Regions from separate parts of the Sphingomonas sp. Ant20 genome, predicted to be linked through region 3. Evidence: riboswitches for the same ligand, from Rfam matches in the RefSeq annotation. Region 3 holds a riboswitch; each other region holds the start of a gene.

Region 1 (10,183 bases), on a different contig from region 3:
CCGTCGCGCTCGACGGTCGTCCCGCCGGCATAGCCATCGCCCTGCTTCCGCTGGATCGCCTTGAGTTCGGCGACGATATAGGCCGCGCGGTCACGGAATTGCTGGTCCCCCGTCTGCGCATAGATCAGGGACAGTGCGCTGAGATAATGACCGAGCGAATGCCCGGCGATCCCGCGTGACTCCCATCCGCCATAGACTTCGCCCTTGGTCGGCAACCCTGCCCCGGCATGGAAATTGTGCAGCAGACGGTTCGCATCGAGCGACAGCAGATAGCGCTGGTTCGCCTGCACCGACGTCAGAAAGATCGACGGCCGCAACCGCACCTGCGACAGCGGAAACGGGGTCGCCGCCGAGGGTGCACCCGCCGCCGCCAGGGCGAATGGCGGCACCGCCCCCAGCGCAATCCCTGCGCCTAGCGCACCGCGACGCGTCCAACCCATGTCACTCTCCCAGCCACGTCTTCAGACACAGGCTATCGGCTTCACTTGTCGGAGTAAATCCCGGGACTGACATGAGCTTCCGGTGTGATCGCGACCACCACTGCGCCGTGATCCAGACCCGGCCCCACCTACGCGAGGGTCTCAGTCGCGCGGCGCGCGAGCGATCACCGCCTGCGCGGCCCGGAGGCGGGCCTTCCAGATCTTCACCGACGGATGCCCGGCCGCGAGGCCGGCGAGCCGCCCCTCGATCTGGACGGCCTCGTGCTTGGCTGCGTCGAGCTCGGCGGCTGTCGGCGCAGGCTGGATATTGGCGCGCGCGTGTGCGCCGGTGCGTCCCTTGCTCTTGGTCATGGCCAAAGCGATGGCCCCGGATGCCGCGCCGCGTCAATGCGGAACGGTAGCGACACGGCCCGCTGTGGCGCGCGCAACACCCGAGCAAGGTCGCGTCAGCCCTTGACGCGTTCCGCCATCGCGGCGTTGCCCTGCCCGGCCGCGACCGAACCTGCCGATCGTCCCGCCGCGTCCTCGATCGTCCGGTCCGCACCCGCCGCCAGCAACAGGTCGACCTGTGCCCGGCGATTGAAGAGCGATGCCATCATCAGCGCGGTCTGCCCGGCATGATTGCGCGCGTTTACGTCGCACCCTGCCTTCAGCAGCCGCGCCGCGATCGCATCCTCGCCCTTGAACGCGACACCCATCTGCGCGCTGTTGCCCTGGTCGCGATCCGGACGGCAGGCGTCGGCGCCCTTGCCGATCAGCGCGTCGACCGTGGCAAGCTGTCCGTTATACGCCGCCAGGATCACGGGCGTGAAACCGCGCTCGTCATAGGCATTGATGTCGGCGCCGGCCTTGAGCAGCGGATCGATCATGTCCGTGCGGCCGAGCCGCGCCGCCTCGAACAGCAGCTGCTGGCGACGCTCGGGTGATGGCAAGGCCGCGACCGCAGGGGGCGTGCGTCGCTCGGTCGCAGCGGCCTGTGGACCGGCTGCGGCGAGCAGCGCGGCAAGATAAGTCAGCATCGTCGGTCTCGATTCCTTGAAGTCTGCCACGGCAGGAGGCGCGCGCCATGCCGCGCCTCCTGCCCCGGGATCAGCGGGCGCCCTGGCCCGGGTTGGCGGCGCGATAGTCCGCCACCGCGCGCGACACGTCGGCGATCGGCACGTTCACCGCGGTTGCCAGGCGCGTGCCGAAGTCCTTGTCGGCCTGGTAAAAGTAGCTGACCATGATCGTCTTCGTCCGCGCCGACGTCACGACATTGAGATCACCCGCCAGGTTGGTGACCAGATCCGCCTTGTCCTGCGGCTTCAGCGCCCGGTAGAATTCGCCCGCCTGGGCGAAGTTGTTGGTCTTGGCGATCGGCTTCGCATCGACGGTCGCGTCGATGCCATAGGGCGCGGCGCGGAAGCGGGCATCGGTCGACTTTGCCGCGGTCGCCGCCGGGAAATAATTCACGTCGGACGCGCGGTTGGCGTGGTCGAGCTGGCCGTCCTGGTAATTGTTGACGACGCTCGCGAGCGGACGATTGACCGGCAACTGCATCGCATTGGCGCCGATGCGATAGCGCTGCGTGTCCGAATAGGAAAACAGCCGCCCCTGCAGCATCCGGTCCGGCGACGCCTCGATCCCCGGCACGAGGTTGGCCGGTGCGAACGCCGACTGCTCGGTATAGTCGAAGAAGTTGGTCGGCACCTTGTTGAGCGTCATCTCGCCGATCTTGCGGAACGGTACGCCCAGCCATTCCTTGGTGTCGTCGAACGGATTATAGTCGAGCTTGGCGAACGCCGACGCCGACATCGTCTGCACCATCAGGTCCCAGACGGGGAAGTTGCCCTTGCCGATCTCGCCATAAAGATCGTCGGTCAGGTAGTTCCAGGTCGCGGTCGCGACCTGCGCGCCGTTCAGGTTGCGCACGCCCTGGCGGCTGATCCAGCGGAACTTGGCGAACACCGTTTCGCCCTTGGCATTCACGAGCTTGAAGGCATGGACGCCGTTGCCGTCCATCGTCCGGTAGGATGCCGGCGTACCAAGGTTCGAATAGACATGCGCGAGCATGTTGGTCGCCTCGGGCGTGGCCGAGAAGAAGTCGAAGAAGCGATTGGGGTCCTGCTTGTTCGTCAGCGGCGAGGGCTTGAGCGCGTGGATCATGTCCGGGAACTGGATCGCGTCGCGGATGAAGAAGATCGGCAGGTTGTTGCCGACCAGATCCCAATTGCCCTGATCGGTGTAGAATTTGGTCGCAAAGCCGCGCGGATCCCGCATGCCCTCGGGGCTGCCCGAGGGGTGGATCACGGTCGAGAAGCGGACGAACACCGGCGTCTGCTTGCCGGGCATGAACAGCGATGCACCGGTGATGCTCGAAATGTCCGCGGTCGCGGTGAACACGCCGTGGGCACCGGTTCCGCGGGCATGGACGACGCGCTCGGGCACGCGCTCCCGGTCGAAGCGTGCGAGCTTCTCGATCAGCGTCGTGTCCTCAAGCAGGACGGGGCCAAGGTCGCCCGCCGCCTCGAGTGGCGGTTCTCGCCGATCGGCGCGCCATTGTCGCGGGTCATCTGCGGTGCGGCGACACTCGCTGAATCACCCTTGGCTTCGACGGTGCCGGCAACCCCGGCCTGCGCCAGCGCGGGCTTGCCGGCGCTGGACGGGGCCGCCGCGGTCGTCATGCGGGTTTCCGCCTGCGTCTCGGCCGGCGCCACCGTCTGCGCGGCGACTGGCTGAATCATGGCACCAGCCGATGTCGCAGCCAGCAGCATCGCCGTCACGGCCTGACGGCTCTTCACGTTCTTCATCTCTATCCCTTAATCCTGCATGCCATCAGCGTGGCATCCCCGCACAGAGCGTGCGGCACCGCCGCCTCCTGATCGAGGACGCGCATCGCGCCAAACGGAGCTTCTGGATCACAGCAATCGAGCAGGACGATCGAGCCGCCATCGCGCCGCTCGCCGGACGATTGCCGAACGATCCTGACCGGGATAGACCGGCGCCGCTGACCTGTTCGATCCGAGCAGGGCGGCATGATCGCGTCGGTGCCCCGAAAGGGCTTAATAGGGAACGCGGTGAGGGTGGTTCGCCACCTGAAGCCGAGGCTGTCCCTGCAACTGTAAGCGGCGAGCGCGATGCATTTCGCTTCTTCCTGCAAAGGAAGGAGCAGCCACTGGGCCAGACGTTTCGTCATGAGGGCCTGGGAAGGCCGTGCATCGTGTGATGACCCGTGAGCCAGGAGACCTGCCGGCGTCTGGTCGCTCTTGCCTGGCCCAGGGGGTGGCCGCGGCACGGTACTCCGTCGAGCGACGACGTGTGCGGTGGGGACCGCACGGGCATGCGTGCCGGTCGCAATCGCGTCCGGCTGGCGCGGATGTCGGCCGTTCGCGGGAGGTCCCTGCCGGGTTCGCCAGACGCCCGGGGGATTACCGTAATGCCGTTCCTATTGTCTCGCCTCGCGCTCGCGGGGGCTATTCTGTCGCCTGTCTTCGCAGCACAAGTCCACGCCCAGTCCGTGCCGGATCCCGATACCAAGGACATCCTGATCGTCGGACAGCATGCCCAGGACACGCTCACCACGCCGAATGCGACCGGCAGCCGCCTGGGGCTCACGCCGCTCGAGACCCCCGCGACGATCTCGGTCATCGATGGCGCCACGATCCGCGCGCGCGGCGACCTGTCGGTGATCGACGCGACGAGCCGCGCACCGGGCATCAGCAACGCCGGAAACCCCGGCAATGGCGGCACCGCGCTCGCCGCGCGCGGCTTCAGCGGCCAGGGATCCGTGCTTCAGCTGATCGACGGTATAAGGCTGTTCCCGGCTGCCGGCACGATAACCTTTCCGACCGATCCGTGGATGGTCGAGCGGATCGACATCCTGAGCGGCCCGGCCTCGGTGCTCTACGGCCAGGGCGCGCTGGGCGGCGCGGTAAATGTCCTGATGCGCAAACCCGATACGCAGCGGACGCATGTGGAGGGGGAGATCGGCTATGGCTCGCAGGACAGCTTCCATCTCGCGGCGGGCGCAGGGGGGCCGATCACCGAGCGCCTCTCCTACCGCATCGACGGCAGCTATCGCCGATCGGACGGCTATGTCGATCGCGGCCAGTCGCGCAGCCATGCCGTGTCGGGCACGCTGCGCTGGGCACCGACCGACACGCTCGTCGTCACCGCGCGGGACGATTATGGCGACCAGAAGCCGATGCGCTATTTCGGTACGCCGCTGATCGACGGTCGGCTCGACGACCGCATCCGGGAGCGCAACTACAACACACGCGACGGCGTCATCCGCTACCGGGACAACCGCACCAGCCTGCAGGTCGACTGGACGCCGAGCGATGTGGTCACCGTCAGCAACCAGGCCTATCGCCTCAGCTCCAAACGCTCCTGGCTCAATCTCGAAACCTATTGCTGGGTCGCCGCAGACGGGGTCTGCGCCAACGGCAGTGGCAACACCGGCACACCCGGTGGCATCCTGCGTACCGACATGACCGGCATCGTCCATGATCAGACGCAGTGGGGCGACCAGGGCAGCGTGACGTTCAGGACGGGCATCGCCGATGGCGTCGGCAACGACTTGGTCATGGGCTTCGATGTCAACCTTATCAAACTGACATATTCCCACAATTTCGGGTCTGACCCGCAGGTTTCGGAGGTCGATCCCTTCGCGTTCGATCCCGGTCTGATCATCGACACGCAAGGCATCGCACCGCGCTATCGCACGCGCACGACCGAATATGCGGTCTTCGCCGAGGACCGGCTGAAGCTCGGAACGCACGTCTCGATCGTCGGTGGCGTCCGCTTCGAGCGCGACACGATCCGCCGCTGGTCGATCGACTATCCGGGCGGCACCGGCACCGAGACGTTCGTGCTCGCCAAGCAACTGCACAATCTGACCTGGCGGGTCGGGAGCGTCTATCAACCGATCACGACGGTGTCGCTCTATGCGCAATATGCCACCGGCGTGGACCCGCTGGGGACGCTGACGACCTATTCGACCGGGCAGGTGCAGTTCAGCAACGCGGTTGGCGACCAGGTCGAGGTTGGCGCCAAGGCGGTGTTCCTCGACGGTCGCGGCACCGCCACCCTCGCCGCCTACCGCATCGTCAAGAAGCGCCTGCTGGCGCAGCTGACCCCGACGAGCCCGGTCGAGCAGGTAGGCCAGCGATCGGCCAGGGGTATCGAGGCCGCGGTATCGCTCGATCTGCCTTACGGTGTCGGGATCGATGCGAACGGCAGCATACTCGACGCGACGTTCGACGACTTCGTCTCCGGCGACACGCGCTTTGACGGCAATACCCCGCCGGACGTGCCCGAGACGCTCGCCAATCTCTGGCTGCGCTGGAACGCAACGCGTGCGCTCCAGGCGCGCGCCGGGCTGCGCTACGTCGGGCGCCGCTATTCGGACAACGCCAACAGCTTTCGCGTCCCCAGCTACACCATGGTCGATGCAACGCTCTCCTATGCAGTGACGCCACGGCTCGCGGTCGACATCCACGGCTACAATTTATTCGACCGAAACTATGCGATCAGCACGTACAACAACCAGCAATGGGTGCTCGGCCGTCCCCGCGCGGTCGACGTCTCGCTTCGCGTCGGCTTCTAGCGCGCCCCGCGGCCGGCAGCCCTTGGGACGGGCCGCCGGCGATGTCGCCCCCCGGGAAACCCCGGATAGCCGGTCGCGCGCGCGCCCGCCTAAGCCGCATGGCCACCCCATGAGGAGACATTGCGCATGCCGTTTTACCGGGCTTCCGAGCTGTTTACCCTCCGTCCCGTGCCGCCCACGCTCGGCAAGCCGGCATGGATGAACCTGCGCGCCGTGCCGCGGGCACCCTGGGCGGGGGAGCCGGAGGCACTGCGCGGGCCCGGCATCTACGGCATGTTCCATGACGACCGGCTCGTCTATGTCGGCCTATATGCCGGCAAGGCCGAGCGGCCCTTTGGCGGATCGGTCCTCGAGCGCTGGGAGAAGCACGTCACCTATCAGACGCTGCGCTCGCCCTATGTCACCTTCGCCCGTCGGCATCTCAAGCATCTGCATGCGCTCGCCGCCGCAGAGCCCAACGGACCGATCGAGACGATCGTTGCGATGCTGGCACTGAACGGCGATGAAAGCCCGCTTCTCCAGCGCAAGGGCGGCAGCTGCACCTTCGCCAAGGCGCAGCTCGCAGCCGCACACTGGGATGTGTTCGGGCCGGGGAACGAGGCCACGATGCTCGATCACCTCGGCTTCACCTATCTCCAATTGCCGCGCGACCTGGCCGCGACCATGCTCCCCGAGCCCGGGCAGCGGCCGAGCGCATGGGTGAAGAAGCACTGGCTTGCGCCGATCGAGCGGGACCTCATTGCCGCGTTCATGCCGCCCTGCAACGACGGCACCGAACCCGGCGACGCGCCAGCGGTCGATCCGGTCGCGTTCGAGGAGCGGCTCGCCCGGCTGCTCGCCGACCGCCCCGCACCCGCCGTCGAGGATCTGGCCGGAGAGAGCGAGGCCGATGATGAAACCGATGGTGACGAGGAAGCGCTGCGCACCGAACCGACCGCCGCGCCGAACGAGCGCGAGGCGCTGCTCGACGATCTCGCCCGGCTCTGCCCCGGCGCGCTGGAGATCTATTATACTGACGTTCCCGATCTGCGCATCCGGCCGCGCTCGCACGCACGCCGGGTGCTGCTGAACGTCTTTGCACATGGCGGCGGGCTCGCCTGCAGGACCAAGGCGAGCGTGGCGGCCTGCCGCGCGCTCGGCTTCGATGCGAACGACGCGCCGGCGGGCGTGTCGATGAGCGCGGCGTTTCCGATCGACCTGTCCCGCCACTCCGCGGCGGATCTGTTCGCAGTCGCCGGTGCCGCCCTCCCCGGCGACTGACCAGCCGGTCGGGGGGGCCGGCCATTGCATGATGTGCCCTGGCGAGCCACAAGCCCGTCAGGGCGCCCGCCCTGCTGCGCAGACCTTCCGATTCCGCGTCTAAACGCGGTTGCCTATGGATCGCTCCAGCGCCTGGCCCCCCACAGGATCAGATCACGGCCGACGAACACGACGCACACGTCGCCAATGGCAAACGCCAGGCCCAGCCATGTCCATCCATGAGATAGCAGCAATGCGGGCCACGCGACGGCGAGCACGATCAGCAGCACGCCGATCGGCCGCGTCAGGCGGTTCCACCACCGCCGCGGCACGACCTGATGGCTGTAGACGATGACGCTGCCATCCTCCTGGTACCAGAGCTCGCGCACCTCGTGAATCGGATCAGGTCCTTCCGTCATCGTACGGCTGCGCCCGTTACGCGGTGACGATTCCGCGATCGCGAGACACTATGGGCTGGCATCGATACATTCCCGGGGCTGGCTCGCGATCATCATGGCCATCGCCGCCGCGCCGAAAACCCGGGAATTTCCCCGATGGCCTATCGGCGCCGGATGCGGCTAGGCAGCCCTCAATGCCGCTGCCTCCCTCTCCGCCCCGCCTCTCGATCGGTGCCGTAGCCGGCAAAACAGTGCCACGACTGGCCGACCTTCCCTGGCTCATCGGCTATGCAGCGGCGTTCGCGGCCGCGCACCAGGCCGCGGCAGGCTGGGGCGGTCAGGGCTTCTACTCGCTGCTCTATCCCGCCGCGGGCGTCAGGCTGGCGCTGCTGTGGAGCCGTGGCCCGCGGCTGACGCTGGCGGTGATGGCGACGGAACTGATCGTGCAGACGATCGCCGGCATCATCGTTCCGGGTCAGGCCGGCTGGCTGACCGCGGCAAACGGCGTCGCCCGGCCCGCGCTGACCTATGGCATCGTCGTCTGGCTGGTCCGCCACGTCGCGGCGCGGTCGCAATCGAGCCTCGGCGTCGCGCCGATGCCGCTCGGCCTCGCCGCAGTCACCGCGCCGGTCGCGGCGACCATGGCGGCGCTGCCCTGGACCTTGTTCAGTCCCGAATTAACGGGCGTCTCGGGCCTTCGTCAGACGGTGGCATCGCTGACAGGCTTTGTCGTCGGCGACCTGCTCGGCGTGTTGCTGATCGCCCCGCCCTTGCTCTGGGTGGTCCATGCGGGGCAGGACCGGCCCCGGGCACTGCACCGCCCGACGCTCCGCCAGCTTGCCGGACTGGCCGAAGCGGCCCTCGTCCTCGGCGCAGCGATCGCCGCGAGCACGCTGCTGGCAGAGATCGGGCTGGGCGTGCCCGCCGCCCCAGCGCTGCTCGCGGTCGCCTGGATCGGCTTGCGCTTCGGCCGCACCGCAGGCTGGTGCGCGATCGTGATCGTCGCGGCGATCGTCCTCCCCTTTACCGCGACCGAACTGCCCGTCGCCGAACGGCTCGCCTTGCACATGAGCCTCGCATCGATCGTCGTCGTCGGCTACCTCGCCGGCAGCTTCGCCGATGCGCAGGCGCGGGCCCAAAGCGACCTGTCGCGGCGCGACCGCATGCTGTTCCAGGCGGAACGGCTGAAGACGCTGCGCGCCATGTCGGTGGCGGTGATCCACGAGATCAGCCAGCCGCTTTCGACGCTGGCGATCGAGGCCAAGCACCTGCACGAGATCACCGTCGCCGCCGATCCGGACATCGCCCAGACCGCCGCGCTGATCGACCGCAAGGCGGCGGCGCTGTCCACTCTGGTCCGCCGGCTGCGCCGTTTCGGCGGTCGATCGGTCGACGAACCGAGCGCCCTGCCCCTGTCCGCGCTGGTCGAGACCGTCACGGCATTGACCCGTGCCGAGGCCAGGGCGGCGCGGGTCGTGGTGGAGGTGTCGCCCATCGATCCCGACTTGGTCGTCTTCGGCCAGGAGATTGAGCTCGCGCAGGCGGTGGTCAATCTGGTCCGCAATGCGGTGCAGGCGTGCGACGGTCGTGTCGCGCTCTCCGCCCATCAGAACGAGGACCGGGTCATGGTCATGGTCGCGAACCGCTGCCCCGATCGGCGGGAAGCACGCCCCGGCATGGGCGTCGGGGCGCTCGTGGCGCGGGCGATCGTCGAAGCCCATGGCGGCACGGTGGAGCGTGTCACGCACGCCGACGGCACCATCTGCGCGACGCTATCCCTCCCGCGCCCCGGAGCCGAGTCATGACACTCCCCGCCAATCAGCCGGATCGTGCCGCCGTCTATGTCGTCGATGACGACCATGACCTCGGCGCGGCCGTCGCACGACTGCTCTGCCGTCACGGTCATGCCGCCGAACCCTTTCTCGACCCGGTCATGCTGCTGTCGGTCTACGCAGAAGCACCGGCGCTGTGCATCGTCACCGACATCATGATGGGCGACCTCGACGGCTTCGGCTTTGCCGACCGCGTGCGGATGATCGACCCCGCGGTTGCGATCGTCTTCATGACCGCGTGGCCGACGACCGCGAATGCCGTGGATTCGGTGCGGCGCTATGGCGGCCTCGATTATCTGGAAAAGCCGCTCGACGAGACACGCCTCCTCAGCGCGGTCGACGAGGGGGTCGCGTGGTCCCGGCGCCAACGCAGCATCCGCGCACGAACCGCAGCCCTGTCGGCGCGCGAACGTCAGGTGTTCGACCTGCTCGTGCAGGGACATAGCAACAAGGCCGTTGCCGACATCCTCGGGCTCAGCCCCAAGACGGTCGAAGATCACCGCGCGGCCATCGTCGCCAAGACCGGTACCAACGGTCTTGCCCAGTTGATCGCGCTCGCGCGGTGACCGCATCCTTTGACGGAGGTTTCATGCCGACCACCACGGCGATCGACGAGACGATGATCGAACGGGCCATTCTCGACCTGCTCAAGACCCGCCGCGAGATCTATCCGTCGCATATCGTCGG
Region 2 (10,183 bases), on a different contig from region 3:
CCGAGCGCGCGCGCGCCATCCTCGCCAAGCGTCAGCGCGTCGAGCGCATGGCTGTCCCAGGCGACCAGCACCATGCCGAGTGTGATACAGGGCAGCGCCAGCGCGACATGGCTGAACGACCGGTCTTCGAGCGACCCGAGCAACCAGGTCATGATCTCCATCGCCGCAAACGGGTTCGGGGACAGGTTGAGCGCAAGACTGACCCCCGCGACGGCCAGCGTTCCGACCGCGATCCCCGCGAGGATCAGTGACAAGGCGCTTTGCGACCCCGCCGACAGCACGAACAGCAACCCCAGCGCCGCGAACGCCCCGGCGATCGCCACAATCGGCAGCATCGCCGGGTAAAGCTCCGCCAGCCCGAAATACAGCGCGATCACCGCGCCCAGCGATGCGCCATTCGACGCACCCAGCACCGATGGCTCGGCCAACGGATTGCGCAGGAACCCCTGCAGCGCGGCACCCGAAAGCCCCAGCATCGCGCCGACCGCCAGCCCGAGGATCGCGCGCGGCAGACGAAGTTCGAACAGGATGGCGCGTTCGATCGGATCGCCCTGCCCGCTGAGCGCCCGCACGACATGCGCCAGCGGGATCGCCGCGCTACCCACCGCGACCGACGCGGCGCCGGCCAACAGCGCAAGCAGCGCGAGGCCACCGACCAATCGCGCACGCGTCACGCGTTCCATAGTGCCAGATCCCACCGCATCGATTTCCGCCTAGCGCATAAGCGGCCGCTGCGGCAGGGCTTTGCGCATGCGCGGCCGCCGTCTCCTGACCATCCTGATGATCGCCGCCGCCGGTGCACCTGCTCCGGCGGCAGCGCCTCGACCGCCGGCGCGTATCGTTTCGCTTAACCTATGCGCTGACCAGTATCTTCTGGCGCTGGCCGACCCCGCGCAGATCGTCGCGCTCACCCGGTTCGCGCGCGATCCGAACATGTCCGCAGCCGCCAACGCCGCGCGTACCATGCCAGTCAGCCGTGGCAGCGCCGAAGACGTGCTGATGCTCCGCCCCGATCTCGTGATCGCCTCGCCGTTCCGACGCCAGACGGTCACGGCCGTGCTGGCCGGACGGCACGTCGATACGCTCGATCTGCCCCCCGCGGACAGCTATGCCGCGATCGTGAGGCAAGTCCGTCAGGTTGCTGCCGCCATCGGGCACCCCGATCGCGGCGAAACGCTGATCCGCCGGATGGACACCGCGCTCGCACGATTGCCGCGCGCGCCGGGAGGTGGTCATACGGCGGCCTATTATCAGCGTCGGGGTTTCCTGACCGGCACCGGCACGCTCGTCGACGAATTGATGCAGCGTCTCGGGCTGGCCAATCTCGCGACCCGGCTCGGCAAACCGGCACTATCGCAACTGTCGCTCGAACAGATGGCGCTCGCACGCCCGGACTATCTCATAGTCGAAAGCGCCACCGACCACGTGACCGATCAGGGCACCGAAATGCTGCATCATCCGATTCTCGACGGGATTCCCCGTCTGCGCATCCCCGAGGCGTGGACCGTCTGCGGAGGTCCCGCCTATGTGCTGGCCGCGCAAAGCCTCGCGGCGCAGTTGCGCACGCCCCGTCCGGCTGGTCCTCGCCGCGACCGTTAGAACTCAACGCCGGCCTGGGCCTTGACCCCGCCCCGGAACGGATGCTTGACCTGCCCCATCTCGGTGACGAGATCCGCCGCGGCAATCAACGCCTCGGGCGCGTTGCGTCCCGTCGCCACGACATGCGTCATCGCCGGTCGCGCCGCGAACCCCGCAAGCACCTCGTCGAGTGGCAGATAGTCATAGCGCAGGACGATGTTGATCTCGTCGGCGATGACCATCGCATAGCTCGGGTCGAGGATCATTCGGCGGACCTCGTCCCACCCTTCGCGCGCCACGGCGATATCGCGGGCCCGATCCTGCGTATCCCAGGTAAAGCCCTCGCCCATCGGCTTGAACTCGACCAGATCGGGAAAGGCGTCAAAGATGACCTTCTCACCGGTCGTCATCGCACCCTTGACGAACTGTACGATCCCAACCTTTCGCCCGTGCCCCATCATCCGCACCGCCATGCCGAGCGCCGCGGTGGTCTTACCCTTGCCCGGCCCGGTGTGGACCATGAGCAGGCCCTTTTCGATCGTCTTGGCCGCGACGATCTTGTCCTGGACGACCTTCTTCTTGGCCATCCGCGCCGTGTGCTCCGCCTCGTTCCGCATCAGAATGCTGCCTTCACGCCGGCATAGGCGCCACGCCCCTGGCCAACATAGCTGAACACCTCCTCGTACCGCTCGTCGAACAGGTTTTCGACCCGACCGAAGACCGATAGCCGGGGGCGTCAGCTTGTACGCCGCGTTCAGGTTGACGAGGACATATTCCTGGAGCGAAACGCGGACAGGGACATAGCTCGGATCGGTATAGGCATCGTCCTGCTGCCGGCCATTATACCGGACGGTGAGGGTCGCCGAGGCGCTCTCGTCGCGGCTGAACGCAGTCATGTTGACGCTGCCGATATGGTTGGGGCGCCGGATCTCCACGCCCCCGTCCTCGCGCGCCTTCAGATAGGTATAGGCGAGGTCGAAGCGCAGCTGCGGAATCGGCTGGGCGGTGGCAAACACCTCGACGCCATGCTGCGTCGATCGCGTATTGCGGTTGCCGGGCGTCGCGACGAAGTCGGGGGCAGGATAGGTGGTAAAGATCTCGTTCGTCAGCCGACTGTCGAAATAGGTCGCGCCGATCGTCGCACGATCCCCCCCGAAAGCCTGTTCGACCCCGGCTTCCCACCCCTTTGACTTTTCCGGCTTGAGGTTGGGGTTGCCGATGTAACGACCGTCGGAATAGCCGAAGAGATCGAAATAGCCGGGGTTCTTCACGCCCGTCCCGTAGGCGCCGCGCACCCGCGTCCCGGTCGCGAACCGGTAGCTCGCCTGCGCGCGATAAGTGGTGGTGTCATCGAACCGGTTATTCTCGTCGCGCCGCACCGATCCGCCGATCGCGAGCGCATCGTCGACGACAACGTCATACTGGCCAACGAACCCGACATTGTCGGTATGCCGCCGTCCCGTAAAGACGAACTCCGAAGGAGCCGCGCTAAGCGTCTGGAACTCCTCGCGCTCGACATCGACCGCGGCGGTCAGCCGATGCCGGATGCTATCAGTGCCGAACCGGAAGGCGCTTTCGAACGATCCCTTGTACCGTCGTCCCTTGTTGCCAAAGCTCAAGGCATCGTCGGCCAGCGCCCGGCGTGTCGTATCGGCAAACTGGCCGCTGAGCGCATTCGTCCAGCGGCCATCCGCCAGCGCCAACTCCGCGCGGATGAGCCCGTAATGCGCCTCGACCGTGCTGCGCGCGCCTGGCGTATCGACGATCGTGCCGAACTGCGGGCCGCTCAATGCCGTGTCGTTGCTGTCGGCATCGGTATAGCTGTAGCGCCCGACGCCCGTGACCTTCAGCGTGTCGGTGGGCGACCAGCTGAGCTTGCCCGTCGCGCCGACGCTCTTCGCGCCAATGTCGCGCGATCCGCCCCGTGCGGTCGGCGTGCCGTCGGTGAGATAGGTCGAACTCGACAGCGCGTAGTCGAGATTGCCCGCTACGCCTGCGACCCGCGCGCCGCCCGAAAACGTGCCGAACGATCCCCCCTCGGCCCGCAGCGATACGCCCGGGGCTTCCGCGCCGCTGAGCGTGAGATACTGAATGACGCCGCCGATCGCGTCGGACCCGTACAGCGCCGATTGCTGGCCGCGCAGCACCTCGACCCGTGCCGCCTCGTCGGCAATCAGCGTGCCGAAATCATATTCGCCCTGATAGGGATCGGATACTTCGATCCCGTCGATCAACACCAGCACGTGATTGCCCTCCGATCCGCGGATCCGGACCTGCGTCGTCCCCCCCGACCGCGCCGGTCCGGCTGACCGCCAGCGCGGGGACGTCGCGCAGCACGTCGGACACGATCCGGGTCTGCCGCTGGTCGAGCGTGGCGGCGTCGAGCACTGTCACCGACGCCCCGAGCTGATCGGCGGGAACCGCGTCCCCCGATCGCGATGCGGTAACCACCAGCTCGGCGTCGCCCCCTGCCGCCTCGCCCGTCGCCGCGGCAATCGGATCGGGCTCGGCCGCGGCCGGCGATGCAAAGGCCGTGGCGGTCGCGAGAACCGCAAGCGAAACGAAAATTCTAGTCATGAAACGATACCCCCGGCGTCACGAGCGACCGGCCGGGGCCTGCCGTCCGATGCTACGGACAGCCGGCGCAACACTTGGGGTGCACGCCGAACCGCACCCGCCACGCGCGCCGATGCGGCCCCCGCCGCATGGTTCGTCGCTCAGACGGAGTACCGTGCCGCGGCCATCCCCTGGACCATGGCAAGAGCGACCGAGCGCCGGCAGGTCTCCTGGCTCGCGGGTCGACGCCCGGTACGCGACCTTCCCGGGCCCTGCGCTTACGCTCAGGCCTAGTGGTCGTCCCCTCATAACGAAGGAACATGCGCACCGCGCTCACCGCTTACAGTTGCAGGGACAGCCGCGGCATGAGGAGGCTCGCCTCCCGCACCGCATTCCCTTTGAAGCCCCGAGGGGCACCGACGCGATCTGCGACCCCGGCCTTCACCGGTTTCGCGGGGCGACGGTAGCGCAGAAAATTCCTGCCGCCAATGGGCCTAGAGTCTCGCGAGGATCGCCCGCGCCTGGCGCAGGTGCGGCGCATCGATCATCCGTCCATCAAGCTGCAGCGCGCCGGCCTCGGGAGCCGCCGCAAACGCTGCGACGACGGCATGCGCACGTGCCACGCTCGCCGCATCCGGCGTGAACGCGGCGTTGATCGTGGCGACCTGCGACGGGTGGATCGCCATCATGCCGGTGAAGCCGTCGCGGCTGCCGCGCGCGGCATAGGCTGCCAGCCCGTCAATGTCCGCGATTGCTGGATAGACCGTTTCGATCGCCGCTACGTCCGCCGCATGCGCGCCGAACAGCAGCAGCGATCGTACGAGCTTATAGGGCTCGGTATAGGACCCGTCGTCCTCCCGACTGGTCGCCGCGCCGATCGCCGCGGGCAGGTCTTCGGCGCCCCAGGTCAGGCCGCATAACCGGCCGTTGACCCGCGCATATTCGCCCAGTGTGAAGATCGCGGCGGGCACTTCGGTCGCGATCGGCAGGATCGGCGGACAGTCATCGCCATAAGCCTCGACCAGCGCGAGGACGGTCGCGGGTCCGGTCGCCTTGGGCAGCATGATCGCATCGGCGCCCCTCGCCGCAGCGATATCGTCGTCCAGCCACCCCGAGTCGACGGGATTGATCCGGACCATCCGCACGACGTCGGTGTGGTCCTGCAACGCGGCCCGGACCGCCTCGCGGGCAACAGCCTTGCGGGAGAGCGAGACCGAATCCTCCAGATCGAGGATGATGCATCGGCCCCGCTCGCTGCGGCCTTCGCAAAACGCTCGGGCCGGTCTGCGGGCACGAATAGCAGCGAGCGCAACCTCATGCCGACGTCCGCAGCAGCAGCGCCGAGCGAAGGCACTGACAGACGATCTCGTCACGCTGGTTGATCAATTGGTGCATGAATGTGACGATCCCGGCGTTCGGGCGCGACCGGCTGGGCTTGAGCTCGGCGACCTCGGTCTCGGCGCGCATCGTGTCGCCGATAAAGACGGGTTTTGGATGCACGAGCTTGTCGTAACCGAGATTGGCGACGAGCGTCCCGAGCGTCGTGTCCCCCACCGACAGGCCGACCATCAGCGCGAAGGTGAAGGTGCCGTTGACGAGGATCTGGCCGAATTCGCTCGCCTTCGCCGCCTCCGCGTCGAGGTGCAGCGGCTGCGGATTGTGCGTCATCGTCGAAAACAGGAGGTTGTCCGTCTCCGTGACGGTGCGGCGGATCTCATGGACGATCCGGTCGCCGACTACCCATCGGTCGAAATAGCGGCCGGCCATCAGTCATCCTTCTCGATACGCGCGAGCACCATGCCATCGCTCACCTGCCCGCCTTCGATCGCGGTCAGTTCGGCAACCGTCCCGTCGAACGGCGCGACGAGCGAATGCTCCATCTTCATCGCCTCCAGCGTCACGAGCTTCTGCCCCTTTGCGACACGGTCCCCGACAGCCACGTCGACCGCGATGATCCGTCCCGGCATCGGTGATAAGATCGCGCCATCCGCTGCCGCCCCCATCGCCGCGCCAGACGCACGCCAGGGCCGCAACTGCCAGGTCTGCCCGGCATCGGAAACGAGGGCGGCATCGACCGGTTCATGGACGCCGCGACCGTCGAGATCGATCGTCACCGCGTCGTCGTCGAGCAGGAACCGCGCGGCCTTCAAAGGGGCCGCGTTGAGACGGAAGCCCGCCATCGGCTCGGCGCGTACGAGCGTGCGCGCGGCCTCGATCAGCGCTTCCTCGCTGGGCTGCGCCGGGGGCATCAGCGCCGCACCTTCGCGGGCGATCAGCCCGGTATCGAGCGTTCCCGCGACAAATTCCGAATGGTCGAGCGCCTGGACGAGAAACCCCGCATTCGACCGGACCGGCCAGACGACCGCCTTGTCCAGCGCCTCCGCCAACGTCTCGCGCGCGGCTTCACGCGTGTCGCCCCAGGCAATCACCTTGGCAATCATCGGGTCATAATAGGGCGAGATGTCCGCCCCCTGTTCGACGCCCGTATCGACCCGCGCCGCATCACCCAGATCGAACGCCTCGAGCCGCCCGATCGACGGCAGGAAACCCTTGGCGGGATCCTCCGCATAGAGCCGCGCCTCGATCGCCCATCCGCGGATCGCAAGATCATGCTGCTGCAGCGGCAACGCCTCGCCGCTGGCAATCCGCAGCTGCCATTCGACCAGATCCTGTCCGGTGATTTCCTCGGTGACGGGATGCTCGACCTGCAACCGGGTGTTCATTTCCATGAACCAGATCCGATCGGCGCGCAGGCCTTCGCTCGCATCGGCGATGAACTCGATCGTACCCGCGCCAATATAGTTCACGGCCTGTGCCGCGCGCACCGCCGCCGCGCAGATCGCCGCGCGCGTCGCATCATCCATGCCGGGCGCCGGGGCCTCCTCGATCACCTTCTGATGCCGGCGCTGCAACGAACAGTCGCGTTCGAACAGATGGACAACGTTACCCTGACGGTCGCCGAACACCTGCACCTCGATATGCCGCGGCGAGAGGATATATTTCTCGATCAGCACGTCGGTATTGCCGAAGGATGCGGAAGCTTCGCGCTGGCACGACGCGAGCGCGTCGGCAAAGTCGGCGGACGCGTCGACGCGGCGCATACCCTTGCCGCCGCCGCCGGCGACGGCCTTGATCAGGACCGGGTAGCCGATGGCATCCGCCTCACGCTGGAGCCTATCAGGCGACTGGTCTTCCCCCAGATAGCCTGGCGTCACCGGGACCCCGGCCGCCATCATTCGCTGCTTCGCGGCATCCTTCAGCCCCATCGCGCGGATGCTGTCGGGATCGGGGCCAACCCACAGGATCCCTGCATCAAGCACGGCCTGCGCGAAGTCCGCATTCTCGGACAGGAACCCGTACCCCGGATGAATAGCCTCAGCGCCGGTGGCGAGCGCGGCGGCGATGATCTGCTCTCCGACCAGATAGCTCTCGCGCGCCGGGCTCGCACCGATATGCACCGCCTCGTCCGCGTGCCTGACATGCAGCGCGCCCGCATCGGCATCGGAATAGACCGCGATCGTGCGGATTCCCAACGCCCGAGCTGTGCGGATGATGCGGCAGGCGATCTCGCCACGATTGGCGATGAGCAGTGATTCGATCATTGCGCGGGGCATCCGGTGGTCCGCTTAGACCAAGTGATGTTGAGGATCTTCCACCGGCCCGCGTCGCGCACCATGTCGAAATGGTCGGTCCCGCAATGCGCGACCCGGCCGTCGATGGTGAAGACATAGGGCGACCATACCATCGCGATATCGCCATCGATATCCACGGCGGGATCCGTCAGGCGTTCCGCATATCGCTCCGGTCCGGGCTTCAGACGGGCGGCGAAGTCGGACCAGCCGGTCCGGCGGATGATGCGCGTGCCGTCGGCCATTTCTTCCACTGCCGTAGCACCCCCCTCGGGGCGTACCTGTGCGAGCAGTGCCTGGCCATCGCGGGTGGCCAACGCAGCGAACATCGCGTCGATCGGCACCATGACGCCAGCCTCCTCGGTCACCACGACTGGCGGCAAGCCGGTGCCCTTGACGATCGGCTGGACCGGTGTGACCTGACCCGCGGCCAGCAGAAACGATAGCAGGATCATCGGCTTACATCCTGAACACACCGAACGCGGGGCGTTCGGCGATAGGAGCGTTGAGCGTCGCGGCGAGCGCGAGGCCGAGAACGTCGCGGGTCTGCGCAGGATCGATGATCCCGTCGTCCCACAGCCGCGCGGTCGCGTACCAGGGATTCCCCTCGTCCTCATATTTCTGACGAACCGGCGCCTTGAACGCTTCCGCCTCCTCCGCCGTCCAGTCGTCCGCGTCGCGGTGAACGGTGGCGAGGACCGAGGCCGCCTGCTCGCCGCCCATCACGCTGATCCGGCTGTTCGGCCAGCTGAACAGGAAACGTGGCGAATAGGCGCGTCCGCACATGCCGTAATTGCCGGCGCCGAAACTGCCGCCGATCAGCACCGTGATCTTCGGCACGGTCGCGGTCGCGACTGCCGTCACGAGCTTTGCACCATGTTTGGCAATGCCTTCCGCCTCATACTTCCCGCCGACCATGAAACCCGAGATGTTCTGGAGGAACAACAGCGGTACCTTGCGCTGGCAGGCGAGCTCGATGAAATGCGCGCCCTTCTGTGCGCTTTCGCTGAACAGGACGCCGTTGTTGGCGAGGATCGCGACGGGGAGCCCGTGGATATGTGCGAACCCGCACACCAGCGAGGTACCATAAAGCGCCTTGAACGCATGGAATTCGCTACCATCGACCAGCCGTGCGATCACCTCGTGCACGTCATAGGGTGCGCGCACATCGGACGGCACGACACCGTAAAGCCCCTCAGCGTCGTATTTCGGCGGGCGTGCCGGTTGCCGGTTCACCGTGACAGGGACCTGTGGCGGCAAAGTCGAGACGATGTCGCGAACGATCGTCAGCGCGTGGTCGTCCGATTCCGCGACATGATCGACGACGCCCGACCGTCGTCCATGCGTGTCCGCGCCGCCGAGGTCCTCCGCGGAAATCACCTCGCCCGTCGCCGCCCTGACCAGCGGCGGCCCGGCAAGGAAGATCGTGCCCTGCCCGCGGACGATGATCGTCTCGTCGGACATTGCCGGGACATAGGCGCCGCCCGCGGTGCAGCTTCCCATCACGCAGGCAATCTGCGGAATCCCCAGCGCCGACATCTGCGCCTGGTTGTAGAAGATACGCCCGAAATGCTCGCGATCGGGAAACACTTCCGCCTGATGGGGCAAATTCGCCCCGCCACTATCAACGAGATAGATGCACGGCAGACGATTTTCCTGTGCGATTTCCTGCGCTCGCAGGTGTTTCTTGACGGTCAGCGGGAAATAGGTCCCCCCCTTCACCGTCGCATCGTTGCACAGGATCATGCATTGCCGCCCGGCAACGCGGCCGATCCCCGCGATCACTCCCGCGCCGGGGACCGCGTCGTCATACAGGCCATTGGCGACGAGCTGACCAATCTCGAGGAACGGCGAACCCGGATCGAGCAAGCGCTCGACCCGGTCGCGCGGAAGCAGTTTGCCACGCGCAACGTGCCGGTCGCGCGAACGGGCGTCCCCGCCGAGCGCGACGCGCGCAACGTCGTCGCGCAGGCGCTGGGCGAGCGCGCGGTTGTGCGCCGCATTCGCCTGGAACGTTTCGGCGTCGACCGACAGCTTCGTATCGAGGACGGGCCCGCTCACCGTTCACCCCGCAGCGACCTGATCCGCACGCTCATTGCATCACCTTGGGTGCGGCACCGATCAGTTCGCGTCCGATCAGCATCCGGCGAATCTCGTTCGTTCCCGCGCCGATGTCGAGCAGCTTGGCGTCGCGCATGAAACGCTCGACCGGCCAGTCCTTGGTATAGCCAGCGCCACCCAGAGCCTGGATCGATTCCAGCGAGACCTTCACCGCGCTCTCGCTCGCCAGCAGGATCGCGCCCGCCGCGTCGAACCGCGTCGTCTTGCCCGCATCGCACGACGCGCGACGGCATAGACATAGGCGCGCGCGGAACTCAACGCGACATACATGTCGGCGATCTTGGCCTGGATCAGCTGGA
Region 3 (2,253 bases):
CGACTGTGCCAATGCACCTGACCTCCGTCATCCTGACGAAAGTCAGGACCCAGAGCCACGCGTAATGCGCTGCCTGGCCCTGGGTCCCGGGTCGAGCCCAGGATGAGACGCAGCTCGTTACCCCCGAACCACCTCGATCTCGTCGAACCGCTTCCACCGGTAGATCGCAAAACTCAGCACCCAGCATGCCACGAACAGCGCGATGATCGCAAAGCCCAGCCCGTTGAAATTCTCGCCCAGCGCCGAAGCGACGTCCCACACGCCCCCGCTGAGGCCCAGCTTCGACGCCAGCAGCGCGAGCGTTTCGATCCCGCCGATCGCGATCGCGACGATCGCCGAGATCAGCGTGATCGTGATGTTGTAATAGAGCTTGCGGATCGGCTTCACGAACGCCCATTCATACGCGCCGAGCATCACCACCCCGTCGGCACTGTCGACCAGTGCCATGCCCGTCGCGAACAGCACGGGCAGCACCAGCACCGTACCGATCGACAACCCGTCCGCCGCCTGGCTTGCAGACAGGCCGAGGATCGCGACTTCGGTCGCGGTGTCGAACCCCAGCCCGAACAGGAACCCGAGCGGCGCCATGTGCCAGCTGCGCGTGACCAGCCGGAACATCGGCCGGAACAGCCGTGCGAGCAGCCCGCGATTGCCAAGCAGCAGGTCGAGATCCTCCTCGACATAGCGCCCGCCGCCGCGGACATGGCCAAAGGTCCGCCACACCGATCGCAGGATGATCAGGTTCATCGCCGCAATCGTGAACAGGAACAGCGCGGATATCAGCGTCGCGATCACCCCGCCCGCCTGCTTGAACGCCTCGAACTGCGCCAGCGCACTCGCGGTCAGCGCGATGGCGACCGCGGCGATCAGGACGATCCCCGAATGGCCGACCGCGAACCAGAAGCCGACCCCAATCGGCCGCTGCCCGTCCTGCATCAGCTTGCGCGTCACATTGTCGATCGCCGCTATATGATCCGCGTCGACCGCATGGCGCAGGCCCAGCCCCCAGGCGAGCATCGCGGTACCCAGCATCAGCGGCTGCGCCTGGAACAGCGCGAACGCCCATCCCCAAGCGGCGATATTGGCCGCCACCAGCATCGCGAACATCCAGCCGATCCGGTGTCGCGTCGAACGACCGGCGGTCCGCCCGGTCATGATCTTGGTCATTGGCACATCCCCGGCGTCCGACGAGGACGGGGGCCTGCCGCGAACGACCGGGACGCGCGCCGACCGGACGCCATGAGCGGCCGGCATGCGTCGCCGATGCGGCCCCCGCCGCATGGTCGTCGCTCAGACGGCGTTCACCGTGCCTCGGCCACCCCCTGGACCGGGACAAGAGCGACCAGACGCCGGCAGGTCTCCTGGCTCGCGGGTCAAGGCTCGACGCACACCTTCCCAGGCCATCGGCCCAGTGGCTGCCCCCGTCGCAGGGGGCGCGTGCGTGTCGCTCGCCGCTTACAGTTGCAGGGACAGCTGCGGTCTTGGGGCGAACCCCGCACCGCATTCCCATTCAAGCCCCGAAGGGCACCGACGCGATCTGTGCGGATCCGGCTTGCGTCGGACCTGCGCCACAGGGCTAGCGCGTTTTGCCTGCGCTGACGACAGGATTTGCGTGCGGCGCGCCGCCGGACATGTCGTCCCATCTCACCGCAACGTCTGCCGCACCTCGTACGTTGATCGCGTAACCGACCGGCGTCCTGCCGGTCGCGGCGTTGCCCGCTTTCCGCCCCTCGGCATTCGTGCGAGCAGCGCAAGACCCTCATCGCCCCGCTGATCGGAGCCCGCATGCGCCCTCTCGTCCCCGTCGCCGACGCCCAGTCCCGCCTCTTCGCCATGGCGCGCGCGTCCCCGCCGAAACCGTGCCGCTGCGCTCGGCGATGGGCCGCTGGGCCGCGGAGGACATTCTCGCCCGCCGGACCCAGCCCGCGACCGACCTGTCGGCAATGGACGGCTATGCGATCCGCTACGCAGATCTGCCCGGGCCGTGGACGGTCATCGGCGAGAGCGCGGCCGGCCGCCCCTTCACCGGTTCAGTCGGCGCGGGACAGGCGACGCGCATCTTCACCGGCGCGGCGATGCCGGCGGGCGCCGACACGGTGCTCGTCCAGGAGGAAGCAGTGCGCGACGGCGACCGGCTGATGCTCGACGGCGAAGGCCCCGCCTTTGAAGGCCGCAACACGCGCCGCAAGGGGCTCGACTTCGCGACCGGCACCCGGCTGATCGGGGCCGGCGACCGGCTGACCCCCGCGCGCA

What was found. A riboswitch is a leader RNA that binds a small molecule or an ion and turns the genes downstream of it on or off. The one in region 3 is predicted to bind cobalamin.
Region 1: it holds a riboswitch for cobalamin, as region 3 does, so the genes downstream of both, NI18_RS00830 (TonB-dependent receptor) here and NI18_RS14845 (HoxN/HupN/NixA family nickel/cobalt transporter) in region 3, are expected to answer to the same signal.
Region 2: it holds a riboswitch for cobalamin, as region 3 does, so the genes downstream of both, NI18_RS26585 (hypothetical protein) here and NI18_RS14845 (HoxN/HupN/NixA family nickel/cobalt transporter) in region 3, are expected to answer to the same signal.

The regions. Positions count from the first base shown of each region.
Region 1 covers NZ_JRVI01000003.1:13,653-23,835, reverse strand. The annotation lists gene NI18_RS00855 (glycoside hydrolase family 127 protein) at 1-440, opposite strand, end outside; gene NI18_RS00850 (hypothetical protein) at 582-791, opposite strand; gene NI18_RS00845 (ankyrin repeat domain-containing protein) at 887-1,456, opposite strand; gene NI18_RS00840 (catalase) at 1,530-2,900, opposite strand; gene NI18_RS26130 (hypothetical protein) at 2,900-3,229, opposite strand; cobalamin riboswitch at 3,448-3,688, shown strand; gene NI18_RS00830 (TonB-dependent receptor) at 3,937-6,027, shown strand; gene NI18_RS00825 (hypothetical protein) at 6,154-7,287, shown strand; gene NI18_RS00820 (hypothetical protein) at 7,401-7,685, opposite strand; gene NI18_RS00815 (ATP-binding protein) at 7,859-9,469, shown strand; gene NI18_RS00810 (LuxR C-terminal-related transcriptional regulator) at 9,466-10,062, shown strand; gene NI18_RS21915 (hypothetical protein) at 10,086-10,183, shown strand, end outside.
Region 2 covers NZ_JRVI01000029.1:42,539-52,721, reverse strand. The annotation lists gene NI18_RS06105 (iron ABC transporter permease) at 1-683, opposite strand, end outside; gene NI18_RS06100 (ABC transporter substrate-binding protein) at 781-1,599, shown strand; gene cobO (cob(I)yrinic acid a,c-diamide adenosyltransferase) at 1,596-2,201, opposite strand; partial or broken gene NI18_RS06090 (TonB-dependent receptor) at 2,373-3,815, opposite strand; gene NI18_RS26585 (hypothetical protein) at 3,766-4,155, opposite strand; cobalamin riboswitch at 4,337-4,570, opposite strand; partial or broken gene NI18_RS06085 (CoA ester lyase) at 4,629-5,452, opposite strand; gene NI18_RS06080 (MaoC family dehydratase) at 5,449-5,901, opposite strand; gene NI18_RS06075 (biotin carboxylase N-terminal domain-containing protein) at 5,901-7,736, opposite strand; gene NI18_RS06070 (nuclear transport factor 2 family protein) at 7,733-8,218, opposite strand; gene NI18_RS06065 (carboxyl transferase domain-containing protein) at 8,223-9,824, opposite strand; partial or broken gene NI18_RS06060 (acyl-CoA dehydrogenase family protein) at 9,856-10,183, opposite strand, start outside.
Region 3 covers NZ_JRVI01000128.1:1,898-4,150, forward strand. The annotation lists gene NI18_RS14845 (HoxN/HupN/NixA family nickel/cobalt transporter) at 118-1,107, opposite strand; cobalamin riboswitch at 1,334-1,547, opposite strand; partial or broken gene NI18_RS14850 (molybdopterin molybdenumtransferase MoeA) at 1,786-2,253, shown strand, end outside.